One region of the Lysinibacillus sp. GW823-FHT02G10 genome, then DNA from elsewhere that is predicted to be linked to it. Evidence: riboswitches for the same ligand, from Rfam matches in the RefSeq annotation. Region 1 holds a riboswitch; each other region holds the start of a gene.
What was found. A riboswitch is a leader RNA that binds a small molecule or an ion and turns the genes downstream of it on or off. The one in region 1 is predicted to bind lysine.

Region 1 (4,290 bases):
TGATCATCATACAGCAGCTCAGCAGTTTAAATTGTTTGAGGAGGCAGAAAAATCAACAGGAAGAGAAGTTACAGGCAACTGGACATGGTTAATCCCACCACTTTCCCCTGCCACAACTCATATATTCCATAAACCCTATGTAAATATTTATCATACACCAAATTATTTTTACCAAAAACCATGCTATTAGTGTAAAGGAATTGTTTACTTTCAATACTTTTGATGAGAGAGGGCGCTTACTATGTTAAATCAGCAAATTCCCAATATCCCATGGAGACAATTGACGACACCTTATGGTAGAGGTACAGCCATTCCTAAGCTGATAGAACAGGAGCAATACACACAACTAGCTGAATTAATTGAACATCAAGGTACACTGTGGCAGGTGACACCATGGGTTTTGCTTGTCCTGCTAAAAAAGCTTACTAGTAAAAAATTAGAGGTTGTCTCCTTACAAGAGGTACAGTTATATTTAGCTGTGGCACATGCTATTACCAAGGATTATCTCGAGCCAGTCAATACTGTTAAAAATATGCAGGAGCTATTAGACGTCAACTATTTGTGGATAGAAAATGAGGATAATGATGAGCAGGAGTGGGAGAAAGAAACGCCAAAGGGCTATGAGGAGCAAGCTTTTGTAGGCTATTACTATTATAGTTATATGCTTTTACAAGAGGCTGTTCCTATTTTTTCTACTATAACAGCTCGTAATAATGAAGCATCAGAATGCCTTGCTGAATTGCTAACATTACTCCAGCAACCCGACAATTAAGTAATGTGTAAACACTATATAGAAATAGAGCAGATGGAGGAATCTAATCCACCTGCTTTATTTAATTTTAATGCACATATTCATCCTTAGAGGCTCTCATTGAGCAAAAGAAGAGTAACATTGCTACAACGACAAAGAGCCATCCCGCAATATTCCAGCCGCCAAATAAATCATGCAAGTAGCCAAAAAGAATAGGACCAATTGCGGCAAATAAATAACCCAAAGATTGTGCAAAGCCTGATAAATCTGCTGCTTCAAATGCAGTACGAGTACGGAGAGTGAAGAACATCATTGCTAGGGCAAATGAAGAACCACCTGCTAACCCTAGAAGAACCATCCACAGTACCCCAAGACTTGTCCATTCCATGACAACCCCAACAAAGCCTACTAAATAGAAGGATGTAAACATCAATACAAGTGGGCGTTGAGAAGTCATTTTACCAGCAATAATAGGCACTGCTAAGGCCATTGGTACTTGTGAGAATTGCATGATTGAAAACATCCAGCCAGCTTTATCAGGTGCTAAACCTTGAGCAATATAGATCTCAGGTATCCAAGCTGCTGTTGTGTAGAATAATAAAGACTGTAAACCCATTGCCCCTGTGACAGCCCAAGTAACAGGTGATTTCCATAAAGGTGTACTGGTCTTCTTAGATGTAGTAACTGGTTCTGGTTTATTTGATTTTAGTTGAGGTATCCAAATTAAGATTGTAATTAGAACGAGTATGAGTGCAATGGAAAGTGCACCTTGCCAGCCTAACGATGAATTAGCTATCGGATAGCTAATACCAGCACCAAGGCCAGCAGTAAAATTCATGGACATGGTGAAAAAGGCCATTAATAAACCCACATGATAGGGAAATTTCAACTTCAATAATCCTGGAATTAGTACATTTCCAAAAGAAATGGCTACGCCAATTAGCACAGTACCCAATAGAAGTAATTCTGTAGTACCAAGTGAACGTAGGACAATTCCTAAAGCCAAGAGAAAAGTGGATAAAAATAATGTTAGCTCAAGCCCTAGTTTGCGTGCTACAACTGGTGCAAATGGAGATATAACAGCAAAAGCCAGCAATGGTATCGTTGTTAGAAAGCCTGCCAAAACATTAGATATTCCAAGATCTTCACGGATAAAGGATATAATTGGGCCAACAACAGTTAGTGGCATTCGTAATGTAGAGGCTATAAAGATAACTCCAAAGACTAAAAGTAAGGTTGTTCCTTTCCAGCTAATTTTTTTACTTGGAAAACTAGTGGAATGATCATTTGTAGTCAAAATAAAATCCCCCCTAATAATAACCATTCTAATTGAACTACTATAACACTTTATCACACTATTAAAAATAGTAGAAGATTCATAAAATACAGAACATTTGTGGTTGTATTGAAATGTCTATGGTCTTATGTTAGTATAATAAACATCATAAATTTAATAATTATATGCCTCATGTTTGTATTGAGGTAGAGGTCGCGATATTTATAAGTATGCTAATTGAAATGACAAGCATTGATGAAATTAGTTGAAAGGAAATATTGCCGAAGTGTGAGGGGACTTGAAAACCTCATGCTGGGGCTGTCTCCGAAAGGAACAGAACTGTCACGTTTGCACAACGTGTTGAGCTATCATGTAGGAAAAACTGAGGATTAATGTAGCCATCACAGTGTATATGTGATGGCATTTTTTTGCCTCATAAATAGGAAGGAAGCTATATCGTGAGTGAAATAAAAGTAAATCAGCTCGGACATAAAGCACCGAAGCTGAAAAAAGAATTAAAAAGCCGTCATATTACAATGATTTCTTTAGGCGGTACAATTGGTACGGGACTATTTTTAGCCAGTGGAGGAGCAATTGCTCAGGCAGGTCCTGGAGGAGCATTGCTTGCCTATGCTTTAATTGGTATTATGGTGTATTTTTTAATGACAAGCTTAGGGGAAATGGCTGCCTATATGCCATCCTCAGGTTCATTTAGTACGTATGCAACCAAATTTGTAGATCCTGCCTTGGGCTTTGCATTAGGCTGGAACTACTGGTATAACTGGGCAATCACCATTGCTGCCGAAATTGCTGCTGTGTCATTAATTATGAAATATTGGTTCCCAGATAGCTCATCAGCACTTTGGACAGTATTATTTATTGCTGTGGTATTGACGTTTAATTTACTATCCGTAAAAAGTTATGGTGAAAGTGAATATTGGTTTGCCATGATTAAAGTAGCAACGGTTATTGTTTTTATTATCATTAGCTTACTAATGATTTTTGGTATTTTAGGTGGGCAGGCTCCTGTAGGTTTCACTAATTTCTTTGTTAGTGATGGGCCATTCCATGGTGGCTTCCTTGCTACATTTGGTATTTTCCTAGCTGCAGGATTTTCATTCCAAGGAACAGAATTACTAGGAATTACAGCTGGTGAAACAGATGATCCTGGTAAAAATATTCCGAAGGCTGTTAAATCTGTATTTTGGCGTATTCTTTTGTTTTATATTTTAGCGATTGGTGCAATTGGGATGTTAATTCCATTTACAGACGAACGTTTATTATCAGAAGATATCGCAGTATCACCGTTTACACTAGTGTTTGACCGCCTAGGTATTGCCTTTGCTGCTTCATTAATGAATGCCATTATTTTAACGGCTATGCTGTCAGCAGGAAATTCAGGACTATATGCATCTTCTCGTATGTTATGGCAATTAGCAGTGGATGGACATGCACCTAAATTTTTTGCAAAGCTAAGTCGTAGAGGTATTCCGATTTATGCACTTATGGCAACATTAGCTGTAGGCTGTTTAGCATTTTTGGCATCCTTCTTTGGCGATGGAGTGGTTTATATCTGGCTATTAAATGCTTCTGGAATGTCTGGCTTTATTGCATGGCTAGGTATTGCGTTTAGTCATTATCGTTTCCGCCGAGCGTTTGATGCACAAGGCTTAGATCCAAAGTTATTACCTTATAAAGCCAAATTATATCCGTTTGGACCATTATTTGCTTTTACAGTTTGTATGATCGTAGTCATTGGACAAAATTACACAGCCTTTACAGGCGATAAGATTGATTGGTACGGTATCCTTGTTTCGTATATTGGGATTCCATTATTTTTAGCATTATGGTTTGGCTATAAATTAAAGCACAAAACAAAAATGCTTCCACTTGAAGATTGTGATTTAAAAGTTGAAGATTAAATAATAGAGCTGTTCTATAAACCAAAGAGTGATGGTTTATGGATCAGCTCTTTTTTCAACACTCATAAACAAAATCTCTCTAATCAAACATCATAAATATGGTAATGTAATATACATATGGAAATTGGGTTTGATAGGAGAGGTGCATCATAGTGCAAAAGCATATTTTACTTGTAGAAGACGATGAAGCCATTCGTGAAATGGTTGATAATTACTTAACGATGGAAGGTTTCCAGGTCACAACAGCGACTAATGGCGAAGAGGCATTACAAAATTGTTTGCAAAATATCTTTGATTTGGTCATCTTAGATATTATGATACCTAAATTAAATGGATTGGAA
Region 2 (4,290 bases), on a different contig from region 1:
TGGAAGAATAATTCCGTTACTCCAATGACATTTAATACGGCTGTATCTTTAATATTCATGATTAATTGGTTACCTGTCGCTGGTAAAACATTACGCGCTACTTGTGGTAAGACAACATGAAGCATAATTTGGAAGTGATTCATGCCAATTGCTGATGCTGCCTCGTATTGACCATTATCAATGGATACAATACCGCCACGAACAATTTCTGCCATATATGCCCCAGTATTGAGGGAAACGACTAAAATACCTGCTGTAATAAAGTGCATATCGATACCGAATGCGATATCTAATCCGTAGTAGACAACCATAGCTTGTACAATCATTGGTGTACCACGGAAAAATTCAACATAGCATGTTAGTATAAAATTAATGAGCTTTAAGCTATAAAATTTCACACCTTTTTTACGAACTGGAATCGTATGCATAATTCCGATGAAAAATCCGATAAATGCACCAATAATTGTACTAATACTCGAAATCAGTAACGTATAATACGCACCTCGTAAAAACATTTGCCAGTTGTTTTCAATAATTGAAAGTATCCATTCAAGACTCATGATGTTCCTCCTAACAATGTCATCTTGCTCGCTTATTTCTTTTGTGTCCTAGCTCTTTCTACTATTCTATGATTTGTCACGCTAGGACATTATCATTATGTAGAGAGGTTCTCATTTTGATAATGATGAAATGATCATGCACGGACTAATTGCTAGTCCGTGCCATGTCATTATTGTGCTGCGGGTTGTTGAGAAATAGCTTCTTCCATAATCGCTTGACGATCATCTTCTGAAATGCCTTTTAGGATTTCATTGATTTTTTCACGATTTGCGTCATCTTTACGTAAGCCTACAGCAATTGAAGTATTTGATAGGTCTGTATCAAAGCCTTCTTCAAATGCTACATATGTGAATTTATCGTTGGCAGCAGAAGCCGAAATGCCCTCTGGACGTTCAGCTACATAGCCATCAATTTTACCTGCTTCCAACGCCACACGCATTGCTGGGAAGCTCTCCATTGCTGTTTGCTTTTCTACGCCTTTAATTTGATCGATAACTGTGTAGTTTGATGTATTTAATTGTGATGTAATTTTAGCACCTGAGAAGTCTTGAATCGATTTTGCGCCTTCATATTTGCTACCTTTTTTAATAACCATAACAAAATCAGAAGTATAATAGTTTTCTGTAAAATCAATTGTTTTCTTGCGTTCTTCTGTTGGTGACATACCTGCAATAATTGCATCAATTTTGTTTGATTGTAGCGCTGGAACTAAACCGTCCCACTCCATTTTAACAATGACTAACTCTTTGCCTAGACCTTCAGCGATTTTCTTTGCCATTTGTACATCATAGCCACCTGCATACTCTGCATTATCCGCAATTTTCACTGCGCCATTTGCATCGTCTTGCTGTGTCCAGTTGAACGGTGGGTAGCCAGCCTCCATTCCAATTCGGAATTCACCGCCACCTTCTTCTTTGTCAGTTCCAGCATCACTTGAACCGCCCTCTTTTTTGTCACTTGCGCCACATGCAGCTAGCACAATTGCCGTCATGATAGAGATCATTACTAACAACCATTTTCTTTTCATGAAAAACTCCCCTTTTCTGTAAAAAAATAAGACAACTGTACTAAAAAAGACCTAAGTTTATTGAACTTAGGTCTTACCTTTTATGACAGTTGCCCAAATCCTCACTATAATTTCCATGTTTCCGAGATAGCACAACCTAGTAAATCTGGAAATCCATTTACTAGGACAGTCCTGCACTTATTCACTGCAGACCCAGTATAAAAGTACGAGCTCCTTTTATACTTCGGCGATATTTCCTTCTTCATTGCGTCTTCGCTTGCTTTTACTCAACAATGAACTAATAAATACCGCGCCTCTACCTCACTGGTAACAATTCGTGAGGTTTGTTTATTTAATTGATATTTAGATACTACTATAAAACTAATATGTTCGTCAAGACGATTTTAACATTTTTCTGACTAATGACAATATTAGGATATTGTGCGTTCTGCTTCCACTTTAAATCGTTGAACTTTTGTTGATATTTCTGAAAATTACAACAAATATTTATTATAGAGTATGTTCTATATGTAAGAAAAGTTGCGTTTTTTTCTTTCTTTGCTCCTCTAAACGATGTAACATTCGTACTCTTTCAAGCATAGAATCGGTCAATACCTTTCGTCATACAAAAAACCCTGCTGAACATTGTTCGCAGGGTTTAATGGAATTATGAATTTAATAATAAATCTTCAGGATTTTCGATTAATTCTTTAACTGTTTTTAAGAATCCTACAGAATCTTTACCATCGATGATACGGTGATCGTATGAAAGTGCTACATACATCATTGGACGGATTTGAACTTCACCATTTACTGCAACTGGACGGTTTACAATTGAGTGCATACCTAAAATACCAGCTTGCGTACCGTTCATAATTGGTGTTGACATTAATGAACCGAATACACCACCATTTGTGATTGTGAATGATCCACCAGCCATGTCATTTAAGCCTAATTTTTTATCACGAGCTTTTGTCGCTAAGTTAGCAATATCTTTTTCGATTTCTGCAAAGTTTTTGCTATTTGCATCGCGTACAACTGGTACGACTAAACCTTCTTCAGTCGATACAGCAATACCGATATCAAAGAAGTTATTTAAATGAATTTCATCGCCAGAGATTTGAGCGTTTACGTATGGGTATTTTTTCAGTGCTGCAACAACAGCTTTAGTGAAGAATGACATGAAACCAAGTTTGATGTCGTTTGCTTTTACAAACTCTTCTTGTTTACGTTTACGAAGTGCCATGATGTTTGTCATGTCAATTTCGTTGAATGTTGTTAACATTGCTGTTGATTGTTTAACTTCTAATAAACGTTTTGCAATTGTTTGGCGACGACGGCTCATTTTTTCAATTGTTACACGGTCAGAATTAGCTGCTGGTGTGAATACTACTGGGCCTCCTGAAGTTGCTACGGATGTAGGTGCTGCTGCTGGTGCTACAGCTGGTGCTGTACCATGAGCTGCTACATCTTGTACACGTACACGTCCTTGTGGATCTACTGGAGATACCGCTGCAAGGTCAATACCTTTTTCACGTGCAAGACGACGTGCTGCTGGAGATGCAACTACACGCTCACCAGAAGTTTCTTCTACTGCTGGAGCTGCTGCAACTGGTGCAGGTGCTGCTTGTGGCGCTGCTGGTGCAGGTGCTGCCTCAGTTGGTGCTGCCGCTGCTGGAGCTGCTGCTGCGCCTTCGCCTGCTTCTACTACTGCGATAACTTGACCAACTAGTACAGTATCGCCTTCTTCAGCTAAAATTTGTGTTAATACACCTGCTTCTTCAGAAATGATCTCAGCGTTTACTTTATCTGTTTCAAGTTCAACGATGAATTCACCTTTTTCAACGCGATCGCCCACTTTTTTTACCCACTGTGCGATACTACCTTCTGTAATCGATTCTGCTAATTCAGGGACTTTAATTTCAGCCACTTTCATTTCCTCCTTTGATTAACGTGCATGACGCACATAGAAGGGCTACTGCTTAAGGGCAAGTAGCCCGGTTTCAAAAATTGATATATATTATTTAACCTTTACTGGCTCAGCAACCGCTTCTTCAATAAGAGCTGCTTGTGCTGCTTTATGAGAATCTGCATCCCCTTCAGAAGTTGAGCTCATTGCAGGACGGCCTACATAGCGAAGTTTTTTACCTTCTGAAAGTTCATATAATGTTTCTAATGCATAATTCCATGAGCCTTGGTTTTTAGGTTCTTCTTGTACCCAAACAATCTCTTTTGCATTAGGATACTTAGCAATGATACCAGCTACTTGCTCTTTTGGGAATGGGTAAAGTTGTTCTACACGAATAATGTGTAGGTGATCGAAGCCTTCGCCGTCTTTCACGCGCTCTGCTAAGTCGATCATCACTTTACCTGTACCTAAAACGATACGCTCTACAGCTTCTGGTTTAGCCCCTAAGCCTGGTTGTTCAATCACTTCTTGGAATGAACCATTTGCTAATTGCTCAGCATTCGCCGCAGCTAATGGGTGACGTAATAATGATTTTGGTGATACGACTACAAGTGGACGTACCCCTTCTGTACCTAATAATGCTGCTTGACGGCGTAATAAGTGGTAGTAGTTTCCTGCATTTGAACAGTTCGCTACAAACCAGTTATTTTCAGCTGACATTTGTAAATAGCGTTCCATACGGCTTGAAGAGTGCTCTGGACCTTGACCTTCATAACCATGAGGTAAAAGGATAACTAGACCAGATTTTTGACCC
Region 3 (4,290 bases), on a different contig from region 1:
GTAAAGCAAAAGTTCTAAAAAACCGTGTACGTTCTTATTTTACGGGAACACATGAAGGGAAAACGCAAAGGCTTGTAGGTGAAATAGAAGATTTTGAGTATATTGTAACGTCATCAAATATTGAAGCACTTATTTTAGAGCTGAATCTCATCAAATTACATGATCCAAAATATAATGTCATGTTAACGGATGATAAGACCTATCCATATTTAAAAATTACGAATGAAAAACATCCTCGTCTGATTACGACACGGAAGGTAAAAAAGGATAAGGCAAAATATTTTGGTCCTTATCCGAATGCCTATGCAGCAAGTGAAACGAAAAAGCTATTGGATCGATTGTATCCGCTGCGCAAATGTGTACAATTACCTTCCAAGGTTTGCTTGTACTATCACATGGGTCAATGCTTAGCACCTTGTGTGAAGGAAATTGAAGGTCAGGTTTATCAAGAAATGATTGAGGATATGACGAAGTTTCTAAATGGTGGTGTGGAGGCAGTCAAAAAAGAGCTTGAAGTTAAAATGCTAGCAGCTGCAGAAAACCTGGAATTTGAGCGAGCGAAGGAATTCCGAGACCAAATTGCCCATATTGATACGGTTATGCAGAAACAAAAAATAGTTTCAAGTGATACAACAAATCGAGATGTATTTGGCTATGCTGTTGAAAAAGGATGGATGTGTGTTCAGGTTTTCTTTGTACGCCAAGGAAAGCTGATTGAGCGCGATGTCTCAATTTTCCCCATCTATCAAGATGCAGAGGAAGAATTTTTAACATTTGTTGGGCGCTTTTATGAAAAGCCAGAGCATATTAAGCCAAAAGAAATTTTTATTCCACAAGCCATTGATGCAGCTATCTTAACAGAATTATTAGAAATTAAAGTGCTCACACCGAAAAGAGGTCAAAAGAAGGAATTGGTTGAATTAGCTACCAAAAATGCTGAAATTGCTGTGGCAGCTAAATTCCAGCTAATAGAGCGTCAGGAAGAACGTACGATTGGTGCTTGTGAGGCACTTGGTGAAGCAATGGGTATTAGTACACCTTTACGAATTGAAGCTTTTGATAATAGTCATATGCATGGAACGGATGCAGTGTCTGCTATGGTTGTTTTCATTGATGGGAAGCCTGCGAAAAAGGAGTACCGAAAATATAAAACGCGTACAGCAGCCAAGCATGATGATTACGGTGCAATGCAGGAGGTTATACGTCGTCGCTATATACGTGTTTTAAAGGAAGGACTACCATTACCAGATTTAGTCTTAATTGATGGTGGTAAGGGACAAATGGAAGTAGCCCGTGAAGTACTAGAAGATGAGCTTGGTCTTGTTATACCGATTGCTGGTTTAGCCAAGGATGATAAGCATAATACATCTCAGCTCTTGTTTGGTGATCCACCAGAAGTGATTAGCTTAAAACGTACAAGTGATGGCTTTTATTTATTACAACGAATTCAAGACGAAGTCCATCGCTTTGCTATTACCTTCTTGCGTCAACAGCATGAGAAGCATGCCATTCAATCTGTATTAGATCATATTGAAGGGGTAGGACCAAAACGAAAGCAACAGCTGCTTAAACATTTCGGTTCAGTCAAAAAAATTCGAGAGGCGAGCGAGCTAGCATTACAGGAGGCTGGGATGCCCGCTAATTTAGCAAGCCAAATTTTTAGCTATTTTCAGCAACAATCATTGTCAAAGGAATAGGCATGTGCTATGGTTATAAATAACATTGTTTTCAATGTTATGAAGAGTCAACTGCGTGACTAGTTTGTTTACGCAAAGGCTTAATGAATTGAATACATTCACTTTAAAGTGATGATAGAGGTGCAAGATTCAAGAGTAACACGATGGAGGATGGACAAGTCCAGAGATATTGTGTGAAAGGGGAGCTTGCCGAAGTACAGGATTGTTGTTCCATTGTTGTACTGGTTTTGCATTTAAGAAATGTAAGACTGTCGATTCTAAACGTTTCGGAGAGCTATCACACATGCGCAAGTTACGATTATTGTACATGTTATAGGCAGCTTTCACGTTATGTGGAGGCTGCCTTTTAGTTTTCTAGAAACGGTTTTACCCCCCATAATTTGGTGAAATACATGAACTGGAAGGGAGAACGAAAGAAATGGCTAAAATCGTGATGAAGTTTGGAGGAGCTGCATTAGCTTCTACTGAACAAATCCAAGAGGCTGCTAGGAAAGCGATTGCTGAAAAGGACAAAGGATTGGATGTAGTAGTGGTCGTTGCAGCGATGGGACACACTGCGAAAGAGATGAAAATGATGGTACACCAACTAACTGACGATGTGTCGAAAAGAGAATTAGATGCAGTTTTGTCAACTGGATCTCAATTATCTAGTGCTTTATTTACCATCGCTTTGCAGGAAGCAGGCTATGAGGCTGTGTCTCTAACTGGATGGCAAGCTGGTATACATACGGATGGTATGTATCGACATGCTCGTATCGACTATATAGATATTAGTCGTATGGAAGAACATTTTGCACAGGGACAAATTGTGGTTATTGCTGGAGAACAAGGGATTGACGAAGTGCACAATATCACCACGCTTGGAAAAGGTGGAGCTGAAACAGCTGCTGTTGCACTTGCCATAGCGTTGGAAGCGGAGAGAGTAGATATGTATACAAATGTGGATGGTGTTTATACAGCAGATCCACGATATGTTCCCAATGCCCAAAAGCTTCAAGAAATTTCATATGATGAAATGTTGGAATTATCGAATTTAGGGTCTCATATCATACATCCTCGTGCGGTGGAGTTAGCGAAGAAATTTCAAATGCCTGTTATTATACGTTCAAGTTTAATAGAATCAGTAGGCACTTTATTGAAGGAGGAAGTGGAAATGGAAAAAAATTTAGTCGTTCGTGGTGTTGCATTTGAATCAGATATTATTCGTTTAACAGTAGGGTATGATGCTTTTTCCAATGCTTCATTAGCAGATATATTTACGGTTCTTGCAGAGAACCGTATTAATGTAGATATTATTGTCCAAGCCATTATTGATGGGTTGAAGCCAACTGTATCGTTTTCCATTTTAAAAGAGGAATTTGCGGAAGCATTACGTGTTTTAGAGGATAGTAAATTATCACTTGGATTTAGTTTTGCTGACTTCGAAATTGGACTAGCAAAAGTTTCTATTATTGGTTCAGGCATGGCTTCCAATCCAGGCGTTGCTGCTCGTATGTTTGATCGGTTACGTCGTGAAAATATCCCTGTAAAAATGGTTAGTACTTCTGAAATAAAAGTGTCCGTTGTTGTACCACAGGATGATATGATCCAAGCAGCTAATGCTCTCCATGATGAGTTTAATTTAGAGCAAGCACTTTACATATAATAATAGAAGAAACAGCATTTTATGTAATTGACCGAAATAAAAGGAAGAAAAAAGAAGGATTGTCATCCCATTCTTTAATGGGAGACAATCCTTTTTAATTATTCTGTGGGAATGGTATTCATAATACGTTCTTTAACGTCCCATTTGACTGTAAACATGACGTATTGTTGCTTTTCCCGTTTTTCATTATAGCATTCTGTCAGGTAGCCTTTAGCTAGTTGAATTTGCTCTGCTATAAATCCTGCTTCAAGTTTAAAGCTACGCTGCTTTATTTGAAGAATTTCAGGGTCATTTGTCAACTGGAAAATACGTCCATCTTTTGATTCCTTTATGAGTTCTAATGTACCCCAGCAGGCATCTGCGAAAAATGCGATAAGTTCATCTTGACTTTTACATGGGAACTTGCGAGCAAGCTCTTTACCTGCCCAATAAAGGACGTCATCTTCATGTTTACCAAGTATAGAAGATAGAATATGATCACGAATGATCTCATAGCCAAATGATGAGATTGTAGGAGATGGAGTGTTTAACATTGTTATCCTTCTTTCTTAGAATTTTCTTAAAATTTAACGGTAATAAAGTAATGATAGATTTTTCGAGAAAAAACGACGCATCATGTACTAGATTAGTTCTTTAATAAGCTCTATGAAAAACTCCGAGTTGCCTTGACGCTCGTAGCTCTTGAGAGTACAATAAACATGTCATAATATTGTACCATGATGAAATACACAGTCAATGAAGTATCATTTACAAAATGATGACTTCTTTTGTTGTGCTATTTTAAGTACTAAGGGGGGTAACAGTCTTGTCGAAAGATCGAGAGTTTTTATGGCGTCGCTTACATTCTCTACTTGGGATCATTCCAGTAGGTCTGTTTTTAACGATGCACCTGTTCATTAACTTTACAGCAACAGGCGGGGCAGAAAGTTACAACGATGCTACCGCAGT

Region 2: linked by a shared signal. The riboswitch ahead of AC1RFD_RS05960 (transporter substrate-binding domain-containing protein) and the one ahead of AC1RFD_RS21070 (amino acid permease) in region 1 are both predicted to bind lysine.
Region 3: linked by a shared signal. The riboswitch ahead of AC1RFD_RS11275 (aspartate kinase) and the one ahead of AC1RFD_RS21070 (amino acid permease) in region 1 are both predicted to bind lysine.

Annotation. Positions count from the first base shown of each region.
Region 1 covers NZ_JBXAJI010000012.1:3,118-7,407, forward strand. The annotation lists gene AC1RFD_RS21055 (nitric oxide synthase oxygenase) at 1-190, shown strand, start outside; gene AC1RFD_RS21060 (hypothetical protein) at 242-772, shown strand; gene AC1RFD_RS21065 (CynX/NimT family MFS transporter) at 840-2,048, opposite strand; lysine riboswitch at 2,227-2,403, shown strand; gene AC1RFD_RS21070 (amino acid permease) at 2,486-3,949, shown strand; gene AC1RFD_RS21075 (response regulator transcription factor) at 4,102-4,290, shown strand, end outside.
Region 2 covers NZ_JBXAJI010000001.1:1,132,085-1,136,374, reverse strand. The annotation lists gene AC1RFD_RS05965 (amino acid ABC transporter permease) at 1-560, opposite strand, end outside; gene AC1RFD_RS05960 (transporter substrate-binding domain-containing protein) at 731-1,588, opposite strand; lysine riboswitch at 1,708-1,894, opposite strand; gene odhB (2-oxoglutarate dehydrogenase complex dihydrolipoyllysine-residue succinyltransferase) at 2,235-3,497, opposite strand; gene AC1RFD_RS05950 (2-oxoglutarate dehydrogenase E1 component) at 3,588-4,290, opposite strand, start outside.
Region 3 covers NZ_JBXAJI010000002.1:271,949-276,238, reverse strand. The annotation lists gene uvrC (excinuclease ABC subunit UvrC) at 1-1,697, shown strand, start outside; lysine riboswitch at 1,805-1,982, shown strand; gene AC1RFD_RS11275 (aspartate kinase) at 2,116-3,342, shown strand; gene AC1RFD_RS11270 (YslB family protein) at 3,441-3,875, opposite strand; gene AC1RFD_RS11265 (succinate dehydrogenase cytochrome b558 subunit) at 4,148-4,290, shown strand, end outside.